Regions from separate parts of the Peribacillus sedimenti genome, predicted to be linked through region 1. Evidence: riboswitches for the same ligand, from Rfam matches in the RefSeq annotation. Region 1 holds a riboswitch; the other holds the start of a gene.
What was found. Region 1 has a riboswitch for S-adenosylmethionine ahead of V1500_RS16465 (5-methyltetrahydropteroyltriglutamate--homocysteine S-methyltransferase). Riboswitches for the same ligand answer to the same signal wherever they lie in the genome.
Positions count from the first base shown of each region.

Region 2: it holds a riboswitch for S-adenosylmethionine, as region 1 does, so the genes downstream of both, metK (methionine adenosyltransferase) here and V1500_RS16465 (5-methyltetrahydropteroyltriglutamate--homocysteine S-methyltransferase) in region 1, are expected to answer to the same signal.

Region 1 is NZ_CP143547.1:3,342,942-3,353,021, forward strand. Features, by position in the region: gene V1500_RS16465 (5-methyltetrahydropteroyltriglutamate--homocysteine S-methyltransferase) at 1-1,003, opposite strand, end outside; SAM riboswitch class I at 1,079-1,188, opposite strand; gene V1500_RS16470 (hypothetical protein) at 1,402-1,617, opposite strand; gene V1500_RS16475 (hypothetical protein) at 1,715-1,972, opposite strand; gene V1500_RS16480 (hypothetical protein) at 2,341-2,832, opposite strand; gene V1500_RS16485 (hypothetical protein) at 2,801-3,505, opposite strand; gene V1500_RS16490 (hypothetical protein) at 3,691-4,242, opposite strand; gene V1500_RS16495 (ATP-grasp domain-containing protein) at 4,621-5,844, shown strand; gene V1500_RS16500 (hypothetical protein) at 6,049-6,513, opposite strand; gene V1500_RS16505 (GNAT family N-acetyltransferase) at 6,987-7,265, opposite strand; gene V1500_RS16510 (MBL fold metallo-hydrolase) at 7,373-7,903, opposite strand; gene V1500_RS16515 (hypothetical protein) at 7,908-8,171, opposite strand; gene V1500_RS16520 (transcriptional regulator) at 8,419-8,601, opposite strand; gene V1500_RS16525 (class I SAM-dependent methyltransferase) at 8,899-9,609, opposite strand; gene V1500_RS16530 (hypothetical protein) at 9,898-10,020, shown strand.
Region 2 is NZ_CP143547.1:4,247,317-4,257,396, forward strand. Features, by position in the region: gene V1500_RS20775 (MDR family MFS transporter) at 1-462, opposite strand, end outside; gene V1500_RS20780 (YtzC family protein) at 820-1,095, opposite strand; gene V1500_RS20785 (TIGR01212 family radical SAM protein) at 1,378-2,337, shown strand; gene V1500_RS20790 (class I SAM-dependent methyltransferase) at 2,337-2,909, shown strand; gene V1500_RS20795 (LLM class flavin-dependent oxidoreductase) at 2,967-3,965, opposite strand; gene V1500_RS20800 (tetraprenyl-beta-curcumene synthase family protein) at 3,983-5,077, opposite strand; gene V1500_RS20805 (lysophospholipase) at 5,090-5,893, opposite strand; gene V1500_RS20810 (gamma carbonic anhydrase family protein) at 6,038-6,559, shown strand; gene metK (methionine adenosyltransferase) at 6,720-7,913, opposite strand; SAM riboswitch class I at 8,183-8,341, opposite strand; gene V1500_RS20820 (thiol-disulfide oxidoreductase DCC family protein) at 8,398-8,778, opposite strand; gene pckA (phosphoenolpyruvate carboxykinase (ATP)) at 8,998-10,080, shown strand, end outside.

The sequences.
Region 1 (10,080 bases):
CAACATATCGAGTAGCTTCTTCGATACGGCGTTTAATATCATCGCCATTTTCCAGTTCGCCAAATTTCGATGTTACCAATCCTAGAACAATTGACAAATCAGGCCGGTTCACAAATCGAAGAGGTTCAAAACCACCTGACCTGTCGTTGTCATATTCCAGGAAGAATCCATCAATATTGAGATTTCCAAACAGGGTTTCGGCAACTGGTTCATAGCCTCCCGAAGAAATCCATGTAGAACGGAAATTTCCCCTGCATATGTGCATGGTAATTGTCATGTCTTCCGGACGGCCCTCCACAGCATCATTTAATGTTTTTAAGTATCTGCTGCTCAGTTCCTCTGGATTTAAACCGCGGGCACGGATCTTTTCCTTTTCCTCGGGTGAACAAAGATAAGCCCATGATGTATCATCCAGCTGTAAGTATCTGCATCCCGCGTCATAAAAAGCCTGAATAGCTTTCTTATATGTATGGGCAAGATCGTTGAAAAATTCATCATTATCCGGGTATACGTTTTGTTCAATTTCGCCTCTGAAATGAAGCATGCTCGGACTTGGGATGGTCATCTTTGCAGTATGGTCGCCAGCTACGCTTTGAAGGTATTTAAAATCTTCAAGCATAGGATGCTTATCGAAGTCTAGCTTGCCAGTTACCTTAATGGCTCTTGATTTCGTCTGCTTTTGATGGAATTGGATTCCCCCTCCAGCCTGGTACCCTGTTACCCCTGTCAGAGCTTCAAGGAAGTCAAAATGCCACCAAGCACGGCGGAACTCTCCATCAGTTACAGCCTGCAGACCCAGCTCTTTCTGCTTTTGCACGATTCGTGTAATTTCTTCGTCTTCGGTTGCTCTTAATTGCTCAGCTGTAATCTCACCATTTAACTTCTGAAAACGTGCATGTTTTAATTTTTCTGAGCGCAGCAGGCTTCCGACCTGGTCTGCATGAAACGGTCCATTTCCTGCTCTCAAAAAGCCTTTATTTATCAGTTTTGTTTCATTTACCATAAATCTTTACCTCTTTTCTTGATATAAGTAAAAAAGCTCTTCCTTAATAAGGAAGAGCTTGTGGTTACAATCTCCTCCTTATCTTAAAGAACGTTCACAGTTCTTCAGGACTTAGCACCATTCTGTTCGAAAACAGCGGTTGCCGGGCTTCACAGGGCCATTCCCTCCACCACTCTTGATAAGGAAAAACAATTATATATATAGTATTATTAATTTTTTAAAAATTGTCAATAAATATCTCAGGGGACCATACCTTTGTCAGAGTGACTGTGACAATTAAAATAAAATCGCTGCTGACAAGAGAACGATTGCTGCCTTTGTATATTATTAAACTAAATATAAAAAACTCAGTAATAAACAGGGCAGCCCAATCATGGGTTGCCCTTTGATGATGTTAACTAAAAATTTCTAGAATCAAAGTTTGCACCCGAATCAGGACTCCCAGTATCTCCGGCACTTGAATGAATTTCCTGGCTGAATTCCGCATCAGTCATTGCTCTGCGGTCTTCCAGAAGTCCATTGGCAATATTCGGGGAGTCTCCCACTCTGCCTCTCGTTATTCCTCCGTCGATAGACTTGTTGCTGCCATTGTTCTGTGGATTATGCTCCGGCATATTGATTCCTCCCTTTCCTAACCATTATTCTCTGTCGAAATCTTAAAAATATGTTTGGAAAGTAAGACCGGAAACCTAATGAAACGCAGTACGGGCGTTATCTCCTGATTCGCCCTTTTACGGCTTCCCTTGTCAATCGCGCATTCTCTAAGCCCCTGCTGCTGAATGCGTTATCAGTGCTTTGCTGTTTATCTATGGGGCCTCCACTTGTATCAATATCACCGGCCAATCTAGGTGTTGGATCTTGCTGAACTGCATGGTCCGCAGCCTTAATATCATCTATAGAATGAAATGAATCGTTCCAGCTAACCTCCGCACTGCTTCCTGTTTGTTCAAATCTATTGTTTTCTGACATGAAAATCCTCCCTTATTGTGGTTCTTATTCATAGGGCTAAAATCTAAAAGGCATGAAAAAATACGACTCCCATACCAATAATGGTGCATTGCGAAAATAGCTAATATATTTTCTCCGTTCTCTCGTATTATTCGCCATATTTCCTGAAACATGCCTTTGATTTTAGCTTTTATGCGTCAATCTTTTGCCTGGCAGGAGCAATAACCCGGACTTCCTTCAGCCGTAATCATATTTATGGCTAAATAAAACAGGCTGCGGGGGTATATCCCTGCAGCCTTAAATTTCCTATTGCATTATAGTGGTCCTGCCCTCGAATTGGCTGCACTCCTTTGTTCCATAAATAAAACCTTCGGCTGCCTCAATTGCAATTAAGTCTTCATTTTTTGGGTAAGATCCTCTTGTGTATTACTGTACTCCGCAAGTTTAATTTGAAGAAGATTCACTTCATCCTTCATTTTCTGGAGATCGATATATAACTCAGCTTTCGATGCTTCATTGCTGGTCATAACGCTGCTTATAGCCTTTAAGTTGTTTTGTATTTTATAAAGTTGTTTCTCCAGAACAAATTGAGAGCCCACATTTCCCTTTACCTGTTTTTGGAGCAGCTGCACATCATTTTGAAGCATGCCAATCTTCTCTATTTCAGCTTGTGTGGATTCACTTTCCCTGTTCCTGGTATTTAACGCTGCCACACTATTATTGAACTCTTTAAGATTCTGTGTAAATACTACATCCAATTCCTTTAATCGGCCGGCCAAAAGGTCCAGTCGCGCGTTGAAATCCTCAAGGTTCATAACATTTTTCAGTAATTTTTCATCATGCTGCATGTTAATATTGTCTAATTGGCTGCGAAAATCCACTGTGCATCTTATCGTGTTCTTCTAATGCAGTCCTGAAGGCCTCTATATTTCCAATCATTCCAGCAAACTGACTTGAAAGTAAGGAAAACGATGCCTGGGACTCCTGCAGTTTAACCTCCATATGCTGGATACTTTGCTGCAGCTGGCTCAGTGATGCTGCTAGTTCCTGTTGCTTTACATCACCTTGTTCTATTTTTTGTTCCATTCCTATTAAGCTAACTTGGATCTGGCTAACGACGCTGGCAAGCAGCTTCCGTTCCGTTTCATAATTTGACAAAAGAGAATACAGGTCACCGTACTTTGCCTCTCCATTAGTCAGGCGCTTTGTGTGATCAAGCTGCAAACTTTCGAATTGATTTAACCGTTGCTCAAGAGCCTTTTGATGTTGGCCTTGGTCTGTTATTTGGCGATCGGCATGCTTAAGGCTCGATAATTGGCTGTCTAATTCTACTTGCAGTTCTGCCTGCTTTTTCTTATATTGAATTAATTCCTTATCAAGTAAATGTAGCCGCCCATTTTGGCTGATTAATTTATTTTTAAAGCCTTGCTGCATTTGTAATATCTCTGAAGTCTTGTTCCACTTGTATAATTTCTGGTTCCCATTATGGTCATATACAAATATACCGGTAGGATTTGCTCCAGGTAAGTGGTTATCAGCTTTATGATCAATCAAGAAAACTCTCCTCCGCGCAGTTTTATGATCACTATATGTAAGGCCATATCGAAAAGTGAATCGCATGGTGGCTGTAGGGGTGAACTACACGGTAATAAACGGGTACTTAAGGTACAGTGATGAAACCTTATTTTTAAGGGTGCAGCTGAATGTCTAAGGCTTTGCAGGGCGGAATGCAAAGCCTATTATTTTTGTACATATCCATACTTTTTTGTAGTTCTTAGGACAACACCAGCCAATACAAAAAAGATACAGATTAATACGAATTCTCCGGAATGCTTTTGAATGAACTCACTTGTTTTTCTCTGGATCATATGCAAAAAAGGCTCCTGAATTGGTTCATTCCTTGTTTTCACATAAGTGATATGCCGAACTGAATCTCCTGACAAAACCGGCTCCAGGCCATATTTCCCTTCATCAAGAGATATCTCTATCACATCTCCTTCTGCAATATCCATGAATTTGGCACCGACATATTCAGATGATAGCCAAATCGGTATATAGGTATAGTACACAGGAATAGATGTTTTTCCTTCTGTATGATCCGTAAGCTTCAGTGGCTGCAAAACCTGTAAATTCATCTTTCTGATTTGTCGTGGTTCCCCATTTTTCTTTGTTTCTTCTTTAAATTTTCTATCACTTGTAACCTTTCCAATTAATCGTACTGGTGCTTTTGCATTTATTTTTTTTACCTTTGCCGGGTCCATTGCTGTCAGGCCCGTATTGGTTATAAACATCCCATACATCACAAGCAGGAAAACCAGTATACATATTTTTAGAGAACGCCCGAAAATGAAGAAACACTCCCTTCAACAGTTTGATTGTCACAACATCACTGTCCATTTTCTCCTATCATACCTGACCGTTGGCATTTAAATTGCTGGATTTTGTCTTTCAAACCAAGAAAATTGGCCATTAACTCAAATTACAGCTGCATATTCATTTATCATCGTCTTTCTATAATCATGTACTTTATACCTTGAATTTCCAAATATGGTGCACAAAACTTTGCAGAGTTGGTTTTAACAACCTGTTAAACGTCTATAAAGAAATTACTAGCTCTGCAGCAAACACCAGCAAAACTAACCCAGCTGTACAATCAAGGAGGTAATAGAATGGGTGAAACATCATATCAAATGAACCAAGCGAACGAACCTCATGTACTTCGGCCTTCAAAATCCATTAAAGAGATTTATGGAGATAACATTGTTTACAATCCAAAATTGTATGCCACTGATTATGGCCACTTCTCTGGAGATTTATTAACATTGGAATCTTTAACCGGGAGAGAACTGACAGTGGTGGGGGATGTCCCCGTTGTTTGCCATGCAAGTACAACTACAGATCCGGCTATCGCCTTGTTGCAAAAGGCCGGTCTTCATATTCCGCAATATTATACGTATGAAAATGATAAAGAATATGTCGAAGTACTTAATAAGGTGCATAAACAGGACAAAAAAATGATATCCCAATTTCCTCAGCCAACAGACGAGGTATCACATGATCTTTTTTGGATTGACCCAAAACTTCATGCTTATTTATGTGACAAACAAAATATCCCGGAGCTTGTTCCTGCCGAACACGTAGCGCGAAGACGGCTAATGAGCCTCGATGAAATTTTACAAGAAAAGCCGAAGCTTCCATTTGTCCTAAAAACAGGTGACGGGCGTACTACAGCGGGTGGGTATGGCGTTGTATTAGTAGAGAATGAGGATCAACTGAATTCAATAGATGAAACCTTTGGTGATTTGTCACATATTATTCTCGAGGATTATATCGAGTATGATGAAAATATTTCTGTTCATTATGTTGCTGACAAGGACGGAGAGATCAATTTTATCGGAAAATCCGTGCAGATCGTAAATGATGGCAGTTTCCGTGGAAGCTGGATTACCACAGAAATTGAAGACCGTTACGGGGATATAGTTCAGACCGGGTACGAAGTCATGAATAATATAACAAAAATGGGTTATGTAGGTGTTGCTGGATTCGATGTGCTAATAAAAGACGGCCAATATTACTTTATCGATTTAAATATTCGGTTTAATGCTTCTACCTGCGGACTATTACTTTATAAAGATATCAAAAATAGATTTGGTAAGGACACCGTTCGACTTTGCAACTTCGATTGGACCGACGATTTCGATGATTTAATTCCTGTTGCAGAAAAATATTTGGACAAAGAACAATTTGTCCCGCTGAGCTTGCTGGATGCAGATTATTTCCCTGACCAAAAGCGTGTATCAAAAATGATTGGCCTTGTAATAGGCGATTCTGTGGAAGAAGTAGAGAATATCCTGGAAGATATGGCACAGGATGATCTTATAGTGAAGGAATAATCGGCACTTTTATTTCCATCATAGAAAATGATCGTTTTAGCCCAAGTAATGCTTGGGCTATATTACTTTAAACCAAGCGTTCTTCAGTAAATGCTGAATATTCGGCGTCATAACATTTAGCTATGTTATCAATGCAGCTATGTAAGAATATATGGTAAATCCGGCCATAATGGTAAAAGCGAACAAAAGAACAGACATATATTTTTATATTCTGTATTCTTTGGATGAAAAACAAAAGAGCTTTCGTTCGATTCTGCCCCTCTCCCCGATGAATTTGTACCAGCTTTGACCAATATAAAATGGGTTGGTAAGGAGCTTTTCAATAATATATTTTATTTTGCTGTCTGCCTCTTTGTTTTCAAGTTTTTCTTTAGAAGACAAAGCAAGCACAAAATACGATTTTGACAGGTCCAGCTCTAGAAGTTTAAGGTGATACGTGTGCTTATGTCTAAAGTTAAACTCTTTAAGCACTGCTGATATGCTTTTTTCCACGTCTACTTCAAATTTTGCTGCTTCTGACCACTGTTGCAATAAGGCATCATAAAGAGTCATTGTAATAATATGATGTGACACAAAATCCAAAGGATCATATTCTTTATTTAGGGATTTAAGCTGCTCGTCTGGCAATACCACAAACTTATTATAGTCAGCGAAAAAATTTTCGCTCATCACATATACCCTCTTTCGTTAGATGTACGTATAAATAAAAAAGCTTTGGCGATTGAATAAGTGCGTTTTCTATATAAAAGAGTTTACTATACAAAGATATCAGAGAACTCAGGTGCAGAATTATATGCTCTGCGATCCAGGCATTCATGTATTTAGTTCTCGCCGGAACGTAAAAACCCTTCAAATTGTCTATAATTTCTTAAAAACTATTTAAGGAAAGGTTTCGATTTGAAAGTTTGGAATTTTTTGTATGTTTTTTAGGGTATAATAAACATTAAGCTGTATGAAAAGAAACATATCTATTTATCCTCAAATAGGGATTACTTAACGGCAGTACACATCCTTATCTGTCAATGGTTCGGTCATTTTAAAGGCTGGAGATTATTGAATTCTCCAGCCTTTCAACTATTCATTGATATAAACTCCACCCGCAACCAGAAATCGGATTGATAAATATCCGTTCTATATCATCCTCAAGCTAATTGGTCTTGATATTCCTTCGTATTATCCATGACCTTTTTCGCAAAAGAACATTGTGGACGGATAAGTTTTTTCTCTTCCCTAGCAAATTCTACTACCTTTTTCACAAGGTCATTTCCTACACCTTGTCCACGAAGCTGATCTGACACAAAAGTATGGGTAATGATAAGGATATCGTTGTTCTCTCCACTAGTTACAAATTCAATATTGGCCAGCTTTTCACCATTTTCCTCAATGTAGAAGCCATTTTCTTCTCGCTTGATTTGGTTCATTGGATACCCCCCTAAGTTGAATTCACCGCTAACGTGCACCTTATTCTTGCATATTACCTTTTACCTTGTTCCGGACAGCAGTAAACTTTGCTGCTGATAGAAAAAAATCATTTCGTTTGCCCTACAGATGCATTGTTAAAAAATATATTTTTTGTTTTATCCCATAAAATAATTCCTGGTTTTATTTGTAAATCATGGTCCGCTTTGACCTTGAGATAATCCTCCCGGTCCGGAAATTCTTTGACCCATCCTAGGGACCGTTTAGCCGCCCTTTTATCTGTTGCTGCCCCAGATAAAATTATTTCTTTCCAGGAGCGTGTAGAATATCCGACATCATTGGCCAATAACAACCTGCCATTTTCAGCAGGACGGAAAACATGCCATGACGGTGGATGGGAGTATGTACCAAATAAAGAGAGCCATCCCGAACCAATCATAGCCGTTCCTCGACGGGCCATAAGGTCTGTATTATGAAAAGTCTCACCATGGAGACCTTTCCACATTGTTTTTATGTATCCAGCCCTTCTATGAGGAGCCTTCCATTCAGGCCTCCTGAACAGAATTTGTTTCGCATCTTTTACATGCGCAATGCCGCTGACATGGTCTGCATGCATATGTGTAAGTAAAACATAATTCAAATCCTTACTTACAAATCCCCATCTGTCCAAAAAATTTCATAGATGCATTGACCCGCTGCCCAAATGCTGTTTTTGGTTTGTCCTTATATTTTCGTGCCACCCCGTATCCACATGGATTAACCTTTTTGGGTGTTCGATAAGATATGAGGAAATTTTTCTTCTTCCCTCTCAGCCAGCCTGAGTATGGAAGTAGATGGACGGTCTTTTCACGAAATGCCAAATCTCCGTCTATAAGTACCCTGCCAGTATGTAAAACATGAACCTTCACAATCATTCTCCATTAGGCAATTGTTCCAGGACACGGATGAATAAGTATGAAAATGACAATGAATTAGTGGTACAGGAACCTTTGCAAGCAGAAACCACCCCAATTTATGCTGGTGTGGTTAATCTTTATTTATTAAATACTATACATGCAGGTTGATTTAAGCCCAGGAGCAAACAACATGATAATGCCCACAATAATTAAAGCAAAAACTGATTATCTATGCCGCAAAGTGCCAAAAATCATATCGTTACCAGATTGGGCTTGTCTGACGGTTTACCACTTTTGCAAAAACTCCATAAATATGGCCGCATTTATTGCAATACGCTACATTAAAATGCGGATCCTTCGTATCACTCTGTTCCTTGCTGTCCTGTGCTACGATATGCTCGATGCCTACTGCACCACACTCAGGACATTTTGGTTCTACCATGAAAAACCCTCCCTTCTTAGTATTTATACTTCGACACGTTTTTTTAAAAGCCCTCCACAATACCCGGATAAAGATGCTTTTCCAATGTCTTTTTGGAACTTCCTCTCCATCTGTAATAAATTCATATCAATCATTCATACAGGAAATCCCATCCAAACACGCTGCAATGTACCACACTTTAGGCAGGGATTTTCGTCTGCATACCGAAGCAAATACAAAAACAAAATGCCCTTCTTTCTCAGGAGGACATTTTGCAACGCTGTATTTATGTGATTTGTTTTTCGCATAAGAAAATAATTACTTCCGGGATTTGGCCTGTATAATCAGAAAGTGTGGATTATTAATGAGATAGTTAAAAGTACTCTCATCCACCTCATTCATTTTTTCCTGAGGACGTGGTTCAAACAATGTTTCTAACATAAAGAATTCCGTTGTCTGTGAGATAATATCCTGTAAGGATCGTCGATAAAAGCTTACTTCTGTTGTGACCCCTGATTTCTTCCAAGTCTCATTTATGAGTTTTTTCTCAAAATAATCCTTACAATTTAATCTTGAAAAGTCCATAAAAGGATGATGAACAGAAAACAAAATATAGCCTCCAGGTTGTAACACCCTTTCCCATTCCTGAAACGTAAATCCCCATTCACGAAGATAATGGAGAGTCAGAGAACTTACTATATAATCAAAAGAGTTTGCTTCAAATGGAAGGGCGTCCTGCAGATCATAGTGAAGTATTTCTGCCTTTCCGTTTAATCGTTTCCTAGCTTCATCAACCATTTTCTTACTAATATCGATGCCTGTAACTTTTGCTCCCCGCTTCACCAGTTGTTCCGCATACCAACCAGCAGCACAGCCTGCATCAAGAACAGCTTTACCATTCAGGCTATCTGGAATCATTGACATCATTGCGGGTCTTTCATAATAAGAATTATACGGACTTTCTGTATCGACGTTATTTGCATAAGCACTTGCTAAGCGGTCATAGGTATCAGAAACCGATTTGTTCACTCTTTTCCCTCCAATACTTTTTACACCCTACTATTTCCCTGTCTATTTCTTCATTAATCTTTAGGTAAAAAAGGTGTGTACACACAAAAAACCCTGATATCAGCAAAAATAAGATTATTCTGCCTGCTCGCTCGCCTACATTACGCAACCGTAACAATTAGTTTACAAATATTAAAAAGTTCTTTATACCCACTAAAAAACAAGCCGATGCACGAACAATGTTTTATAAAAGATAAAAAACAAAATTGATTTTTCATATATATTTAATGAGAATTTAGGAGGGAAACTATGAGAAACATAGATATTGACCAATTGCTGGAAGCGACTCATGGAGCAGCATGGGAAATTACAGGAACGGAATTCGATATAATAGATATAGACAAACTGCTGGAAAATACTCTTGATTGGTAAATAAGCCAGAGTACCTAGCTGGTTTGTGTTGTATAGAAAAGATAGTAAATAAAGGATGAA
Region 2 (10,080 bases), 900 kb from region 1:
CGAGAATGAAGCGACTAGTCCTCCCAGCGCGGAACCAACAGCCACCCCAAGGTTCTGTGCCACATAAATAGCATTAAAGGCCTTTCTTCCGCCCTCTTTCCAGCAAGAACCGGCCATTGCAAAAATAGCCGGAAATATAATACCTGCTCCAAAACCGGAAATGGTTAATAAGATTACGTACGGCGTCCATGAATGGTCAATTGTCAGCCCTACGGAAGAAAGGACAGTCAATAAAATTCCGACAACAATTGTTTTATAGCCGCCTATCTTGTCAAACATGATTCCCCCGGCAAGATTTCCAACTACGCTTACTAGAGAATTGGCCATAAGAACGAGGCCGGCGACTGAAAGAGACTTCCCTAACTGGTCATGAATATAAATGGTATTGAGAGGCCATAAAAAGGATGATGCAGTTACATTTATAGCCATACCGATAATTAACATCCATAAGGAACGAGGCATAACTTTGCTCCCTTACATTAGAATCGTTTTGTGCACTAAACCATTCTATTGCTTTTCCTCCTGCCCGGCAATAGTTTTGTCAGCAAAATGATTCGGTTGCGGCCAATGCAGATTCACTGCCTCAGGGATTAAGATTCAGAAAACATGTGAAAACTTGTGCTTATTATCAAATATGCAGTATATGTAATAACTGGCGTGGTACAAATAATCAGAAAGTCCCGTATTATGTTTCTCATGAAACAAATACTGGCATGAATTTCATTGAAAAAGCAGTATACAAGAACAAAAAGAACTGGTCCGCTGACACTCACATGTCCGCGTCAGTCCTATTCACAGTATGGAGACGTTGATTTTAAGTCACATCGTTCGTGTATTGCTGCGCAAGATCATCTGGTTCTGCATTTGATCCACCAGCAATCGCATCCTGTAAAGCCTTTCTCTCTGCTGATTATCCGCACTGTTCCAAAGAACATCAATTTCATGTATAGCCTGTTCTAGCATGTTCTGGGCCTGGGTATATTCCAAGTCGTTGCCGTGCTCCTGCCTGGCCCCTTCCATATACTGCTCGTCCGCATATTGCAGCGCATCCTCGCAATTAAAAAGGCACATATCTATAGAATGTCTTGTTGCCACATTCCTTCACTCCCTAGCTACACAAGATAGAAGAGAAAAATCTCATCCGCAATTTTAGTTTTCTCACTTTAGATTTGCTTTATAAAAGGCAAGTATAGACATTTCCCTTCCTGTGACCTGAATTCGAAATACTTTTGAAAACAGACTTTGATACATGGTAAAATACCTTTTATGATTGTAAAACCTACCGCAATCGGAGGGCATGAATGTTGCATGTTCATCAGTAAATGCACACAGCAAAAGACAATTTGGATGTTATTCGCAATGAAGGAGGTTTCTGCCATGGATGAGTCAAACCCGTTTATATATGCTGACCAAGATAAACGATATCACACATGGAATTACCATTTGCGTCGGGTTTTTGGACATAAAGTATTTAAAGTGGCACTTGATGCCGGCTTTGATTGCCCTAATCGAGATGGGACTGTAGCGCATGGAGGATGTACCTTTTGCAGCGCAGCGGGTTCCGGAGATTTTGCCGGCAATCGGGCAGATGACCTTAAAACTCAATTCCGGCAGGTAAGCCAAAAAATGCACAAAAAGTGGAAAGATGCCAAGTACATGGCGTATTTTCAGGCTTTTACGAATACTCACGCCCCTGTCGAGGTCTTACAGGAAAAATATGAGACCGTCCTCAAGGAGGAAGGAGTCGTTGGCTTATCGATCGCCACAAGGCCCGATTGTCTTCCCGATGATGTTGTGGAGTATCTTGCCGAACTAAATAAACGAACGTACTTATGGGTGGAACTAGGGCTTCAGACAGTTCATGAAAGGACCGCATTATTGATTAATCGCGCCCATGATTATCAGTGTTATGCAGAGGGAGTCGAAAAGCTGAGGAAACACGGTATACGGGTGTGCTCACATATTATTAACGGTCTTCCGCTTGAGACGGACGAAATGATGCTGGAAACTGCAAGACAAGTTGCCGAGCTTGATGTACAGGGAATTAAAATACATCTCCTGCATCTATTGAAAGGTACCCCGATGGTCAAACAATATGAAAAGGGTATGCTGGAATTCCTCTCGTTCGATCGGTATATCTCACTCGTCTGCGACCAGCTTGAAATTCTTCCTCCAGAAATGGTGATCCATAGAATTACAGGTGACGGGCCAATAGAACTGATGATTGGGCCTATGTGGAGTGTTGATAAATGGAGTGTTTTAAACGCAATTGACTCAGAATTAAAAAGACGAAACAGCTGGCAAGGCAAATTTTATAAACAAGCGGTGAGTATTTGATGAAATTGGATAGGATTTTGCCGTTTGCAAGGGTTCTGCTCGAGAAAGCAATTAGAGAAGGAGATATAGCTGTAGATGCGACTACCGGGAACGGGTTCGATACTGTTTTTTTAGCACAACTTGCCGGAAACACAGGCCACATCTATGGTTTTGATATTCAGCAGGAAGCACTTGAGGCCACCGCTGCACGGCTGAACGAGCAGGGCCTCGCAAACTGCTGCACTTTAATTCACTCAGGTCATGAAAACATAAAGAACCATATCCCTGAATCGGTTCATCACAGGATCACTGCCGCAATTTTTAATCTCGGCTATCTCCCGGGAGGGGATAAACAAATTGTTACGAGGGCTGACACGACCATTTCAGCAATCGAACAACTGCTGGAAATCATGGCTGCTGAAGGGTTGATCATCCTTGTTATCTATCATGGACATCCTGAGGGCGCTGTTGAAAAGGATGAACTATTGCGATATGTTTCTTCCCTTCCACAGGACAGAGCGCACGTTCTACAGTATGGGTTTATCAATCAAGTTAACCAGCCTCCATTTATCATTGCCATTGAAAAAAGATAGAAAAAGTCTGCCATCCATTAGCTGGCAGACTCTTCTTTTTAATATTCTCTTTTTCCGCTAATTCCCAAAATGCTCAACAATTAACCTTAAAGCCTTTACTTTATCTTCAAAATTAAACGTAATGCTTACGAGCATCATTTCATCGACCATGTAGCCTTCACTCAATTCCTTTAATTGCTTAGCTGCAGAAACAGGACTCCCTACTACCATTCTTTTGCGATTTTCCCTGATCCAATCTAGTTCAAAAGATGAATACTGATAAGCCTGAACCTGCTCAAGATTTGGCGTTCCCTCCAGGCGAGCGCCCTGCTGCTGCATAAGCATGGTGTAATCCAATATTGATGCAATTTCTTCTGCTTTATGGTCTGTTTCCGCGCAAATAAAGAACACGGCAGCTAGACTCTTCGGTACGCTTAAAAATTTTGATGGCTTAAAATTCTGCCGGTATCTTTCCATATATTCAAACCCATCTTCCCCATTTATAAACTGGGCAAATGTGTAGGGAAGGCCTTTTTCTGCAGCGAGCAGCGCACTTGATTCTGTTGAACCAAGCAGCCAGACCTCTGGTGCAGTTTTTGTAACGGGGGCTGCAGTAAGGCCTGTGAATCTATGGCCTTCGGGCAAGGCATCGTGCAAGTAAGCCAAAAGGTCATCAATTTGTTCCGGGTAGCGTGTTTTATCCCTCTTTCTTCCGTCTGCTAATGCAAGGGAGGCAATGGGCATTCCGCCAGGGGCCTTTCCTATTCCCAAATCAATCCTGCCCGGTGCCAATCCCTCCATGACCCGAAAATTTTCGGCGACCTTAAAAGCGCTGTAATGAGTAAGCATAACCCCGCCGGATCCTACTCTAATTCTGTCTGTCTTTGCTGCAAGATAGGGAATCAGCACTTCCGGAGAGGTGCCGGCAAGAGTCATTGCATCATGATGCTCAGATACCCAAAATCTGTGGAAACCCAATCTTTCAGCGTGCTGCGCTAATTTAACAGTATTTTGGAGAGCTTCTTCTGCTGACATTCCCTGCGAAATTGGTGATTGGTCCAGAATACTTAATTTCATTGACGCTCCCCTTTCTGTCAATTTAGGCTGGCTGCTGTCGCAGCTGCATGCCTTCTTTTTTGCAGCGAACGATACGCCCTGCCATTCAAATAGAAGAACATGGACACGAAGCCGCCGCATCGAATCAGTCTCTTGGAAACAGCTTTAATCTTTTTCTGGGATTGTACTTTATCATCAGATAAATAAAGACCTAACAAGCCCCGATGAATAAGCAGGTGGAATCGTTTATGTGGAAGTAATCTCGAATGCTGCTCCGATTTTTCAACAAAATAAGCAAATCGGTTATAAAGCTCTTGATCGTCCTTATAATAGAAACAGAAATTCAAATCTCCTCCGTCTCTATCCTCTTCCTGATCGATAAAATAATCCAATAGGATATGGAGTCCCTGTATGTATGGAAAGTACCCCTGCCAGATCTTTTCCGCATATTCTTGAGTAAAATCCGGTCTCATGCTGTAGGAAACAAGGCAAAAAATACCGAGAGTGGATCCCGAGCAAGCGGAAAACTCATACCACGACATAGTTGGTAGCTGTGCTTTATGATGGTCAAACCATGATTGAAGCCGAGGTACCCTTTCTTCAACTCTTACATGCTTATGCACCTGCAAATCACAATAAACAGAGCATAAATCCCTTAGATATGGGAAAATATCCAGATAGCTGGAAATCCCCCGTAGAACAGATTGACAAGCAGAGACCAGTTCATGCAAATAACCCCCATCATCCTTATCGGACCGATATCTGTAGTAATCCGACGGCTCGGCATCAATATCGATCGAGTGGTGCATGGATTCATGCAGAGCCCTGAAATCCTCGGGATCAAGAGATGTGCTCCGATCGCATAAATTATCCAGGTAGTCACTGATTGTCTGATAGGCCACGATAAAACGGATCGCAGCCCTTGCTTGACTCTCGGCAGCGAGCGCAAGAATCGATCCTCCTTCACAATGAAATGTTTTTGAATGGATGCTTGCCAACGCTTGTCTTTTCAGTTCCTGATTGGGTATTTCTTCTGCCCGCTTCTTCCAATAATTGAGCTCCTCATGTACAACGGGAAAGATGTCCCGGTATACATTTTTCATTAATGTTAAGGGGTTTGTCGGTACTGCCATAGCACACCTCGCCTAAATAATATATCCCAGTGTCTTCAACCTATTTTCAACAAACCCTAATGCATATAGAAATACATTTTCTCTTTCTGGTTCGTTAAATATTTCATGATAAAGCCCAGGCCACTCTTTATAATGCTTTTCACTGCAGAGAATGTAATTAAACCATTCCCGCACCGGCCTTTTATCTACTATTTTATCATCTCCCCCTTGCATTAAGAGAACGGGAATGTCCTGTAATTCAGGGATTTCGTCAAAAGCATCCTTAATTGAGCTGACCAGTTCCCGGTACCATCTGACAGATACTTTGGTAACGAACAGGCTGTCATTCATGTCTTCATCCTTAATATCAGGATTTCTCGTTGCCATTTCCGGTGTCAGCTCTGGGTCAACCCTATATTTCGGATGAACTAGATTCAGTATTTTTGAAGCCGTATTTTTCATCCGTGATGGGTATGATGCCAATCCGAGGCAGGGTGATGAAAGAATGACCCCTGCCAAGTCATGCTCTTCTTGCTGAAGGAGCCTGATTGCAATAAGTCCTCCCATACTATGGCCCAGTACGAAAACAGGAAGGGAGTACTTATAGGCCTCGGCAATCCAGCTTCTGACTGCAGTTAAGTATTCATCGAAAGAATCTATATGCCCGCGAAATGCACGGGTGGTCATTCCCTGTCCGGGAAGGTCGCCCAAAATAACATGATATCCTGCTGATTTCCACATTTGGGAAAGCCATTTATAACGGCCATGATGTTCTAAAGCACCATGTACGATGACGATCACGGCTTTAGCAGAGCCCTCTGCTTGTAAGCTCCACATAGATAGAACTCCTCCTCCAGACAATATATAGATGGTAATAATGTGAAGAGATTTACTCTGCAATCTTTTCCGGATTGCGATATATTATCTTTATATAAGATAATACCGAAAAGTTCCATACGACGGAAAGGATTTGATTCTGAAATGAGTATCTACCCATACAAAGAATATAGCCCTGACATAGCGGATAGTGCATATATCGCTGAAAATGCCATAGTCACAGGCAATGTTTCTATTGGTGCTGAGTCGAGCCTATGGTTTAATTCCGTGATCCGCGGAGATGTTGCACCCACCATCATAGGGAAAAAGGTGAATATCCAGGATAATAGCGTATTGCATCAAAGCCCGAATAATCCTCTGATCCTTGAAGACGAAGTCACGATTGGACATCAGGTAATCCTCCACAGCTGCAAAATCAGGAAAGGAGCCCTGATTGGAATGGGTTCAATTATCCTTGATAATGCTGTAATTGGAGAAGGCGCCTTTATAGGTGCAGGCAGCCTGGTTCCACAAGGGAAAGAGATTCCGCCAAATGTGCTGGCCTTCGGAAGACCGGCACGTGTAATTCGCGAGCTGACAGATGAAGATAGAAAAGACATGCAGCGAATTTCCCGAGAATATGCGGAGAAAGCCCAATATTATAAACACGCGAAAAAAATTAAGTGAGTGCCCGAATACGAAGGAAAAAAAAGCCGATCGTACTCCCTTCATTGGTTTTATTATTGTTTTCCATCAAGCAATTTAATCACCATAGCAATGCAAAAAGGACCCATACCAAGTCTGAAGATTTACTTACTTGGTATGGGTCCTTTTATTAATATATTTATTAGGCCTGGGATCTAAGTGCTTCAGCTTTATCCGTGCGTTCCCAAGGCAGTTCAACATCAGTACGGCCAAAGTGTCCGTAAGCTGCTGTCTGCTTGTAGATAGGGCGGCGAAGATCAAGCATATTAATGATGCCGGCAGGGCGAAGATCAAAGTTTTTCCGTACTAGCTCTACCAGTACATCTTCACTTACAGTTCCTGTGCCGAATGTATCCACAGAAATCGAAACGGGCTGTGCGACACCGATCGCATAAGCCAGCTGTACCTCAACCTTGTCAGCAAGGCCTGCTGCTACAAGGTTCTTTGCAACATAACGTGCTGCATACGCCCCAGAGCGGTCCACCTTTGTAGGATCCTTTCCAGAGAAGGCGCCGCCTCCATGGCGAGCATACCCTCCGTAAGTATCCACAATGATTTTGCGTCCAGTCAGCCCCGCATCACCTTGTGGCCCTCCAATAACGAACCGTCCTGTAGGGTTAATGAAATATTTTGTATTTTCATCTATTAATTCAGCAGGAACGACAGGGTTAATCACATGCTCTTTAATATTGCGCTGGATCTGGTCCAGGCTGATTTCAGGATGGTGCTGAGTAGAAATAACGATGGTATCAATGCGCACTGGCTTGTCATTCTCATCATACTCTACTGTAACCTGGGTTTTGCCATCAGGCCGCAGATATGGAAGAATATCCTCTTTGCGCACTTCGGTCAGGCGCCTGGCAAGCTTGTGTGCCAATGAGATAGGAAGCGGCATAAGCTCTTTTGTTTCATTTGTGGCATAGCCGAACATTAATCCCTGGTCACCAGCACCAATGGCCTCAATTTCTTCATCGGTCATTTGGCCTTCACGCGCTTCCAACGCTTGGTCCACACCCATCGCAATGTCGGGTGACTGTTCATCGATCGATGTCAAGACAGCACAGGTTTGAGAATCGAAACCATATTTTGCCCGTGTATATCCAATATCGGCTATCGTTTCTCGAACAATTTTAGGGATATCTACGTATGTAGATGTTGTGATTTCTCCTGCAACCAGGACAAGTCCGGTTGTAACTGAAGTTTCACACGCAACACGCGCATTCGCATCCTTGGATAGAATGGCATCCAAGATTGAATCTGAAATCTGGTCACAAATCTTATCAGGATGACCTTCAGTAACAGATTCAGAAGTAAAAAGACGGCGTTTCTTGGACATCTTATTTCCTCCTAACAAAAAAGTATGTGCAGGCATCTGAATGAGGGAGTACAATAGTGAGGTTACCCCATTGAAAGGTACATAAACGACTCACTTTTTCTTCAGCCTGGCTAATCGACGGAGTTCATTCCCTTTAGGTTTCTATCATAGATTGTTTTATAGTCAATTTCCCGAATATTTTAACTCAAGGTGACATCGCTTTCCTGACTACATGAAAAAAACCTATCCACTTGAGAGGAAAGGTTGTTGTCAGAACAGCTATCCTTTCACTCTTATCGTTCAAGGGTTTAAAAACCTTGCATCAGGTTAGCACCATCGCCAAATATTCCGGTAATAATCCGTGCTCATTTACAGCAGGTTCATTCCGGTATATCGGCAGGTTGCCGGGTTTCATAGGGCCTGTCCCCTCCACCAGCTCGGGATAAGAGAATCCGTACAAGGTAAAATCATAACAAAATAACGAAAAATGTCAAATATTTTGTTGTCAATGAATCGAACATTTGCCGTCTTCACATTCCGTTCTAAAAAACAATCTACGGCGGTCGGCAATATAACGATAAAGGGGCCGGCCAATAATCCCGGCAAACGGAAGGTACGCTAAAATGCCGAATGGAATCAAAAGTGGGCAGCGCAGCATGATTCTCCTTACAGCATAGAATCCCCTTAATAGTTGCCGTTTATGTGTAATTAAGTGAAGTTCTTTTCTTAATTGTTTCTGATCTATAGATAATTTATAATGTTGTGTTGTCGCATAATCCTGAAGCGGGATCCATTGTATGGTCTGAAACCAATCAAATGAAGAAATATATTTTTTTGTCTTTTGGCAAAGAGTACATTCGGCATCGTACAATGCTATATCTTTCATCCTTCTTCACCTCTCCCATAAAATCTATATTATATTATCGCACATATGAAAACCGACAAAACACATTTCAGCTCAAAATGGACAAAACAAAAAAACGGTGACAAGATTCTGAAAAACCATCACCGAAAAGTTTTGAATAGTATAGACTAATTGAATAAATGTGTTATACTAATCGTATTATTACGTTAAATTCAAAAATAAAAGGATGGTATCTCATATATGAATTATGTCAGCACTTCAAATGGGTTGCATGAGTTATTGGCCGGGAGCAACGCGCGTGTACAACTTTCAGTCCCTCAATTAGTTGAGAAGGTTTTGAGCCGAAAGGAAGGAGTACTGACATCTACTGGGGCAGTAAGAGCCGAAACGGGGAAATATACGGGCCGGTCTCCAAAAGACAAATATATCGTTGAAGATGAATCCGTTATAAAGAAAGTGGACTGGGGCCCTGTAAATCAGCCGATTTCAAAGGAAGCCTTTGCTAAGCTATATGACAAGGTGATCCTTCATTTAAAAGAAAAAGAAGAGTTTTTCGTTTTTAAAGGCTATGCTGGCGCAGATCATAAATATAGACTTCCTATTCAGGTAATTAATGAATATGCCTGGCATAATCTTTTCGCCCATCAGCTTTTTATCCGTCCCATTGAGGAAGAACTCCAGGGTCATGACGCCCAGTTCACTGTGATTTCAGCTCCTGATTTCAAAGCTGACCCAGTTTTGGATGGTACAAAGTCCGAGACGTTCATAATTATTTCTTTTGAGCGGCGAACTGTTCTTATCGGCGGTACAGAATATGCAGGTGAAATGAAAAAATCGATTTTTTCAGTCATGAATTATTTACTCCCAGAGCAGGGAATTCTCCCAATGCACTGCTCCGCAAACGTCGGCAGAGAAGGAGACGTTGCACTGTTCTTCGGTTTGTCAGGTACAGGGAAAACAACTTTGTCTGCTGACACCAGCCGCAAATTAATCGGTGATGATGAACATGGCTGGTCTCCAAACGGAGTATTCAACATCGAGGGTGGCTGTTATGCGAAATGCATCAACCTCACAAGGGAAAAAGAACCACAAATCTTTGATGCCATCCGTTTCGGTGCCGTATTGGAAAATGTGGTTGTGGACCATGATACAAGGGTAGCAGATTATGATGACAATTCATTGACAGAAAATACCCGGGCAGCCTATCAGATTCAATCTATTGGCAACATTGTAGATCCCAGCATTGCAGGACATCCAAATACCATTATCTTTCTGACTGCGGATGCCTTCGGCGTGCTTCCTCCAATCAGCAAGCTATCGAAG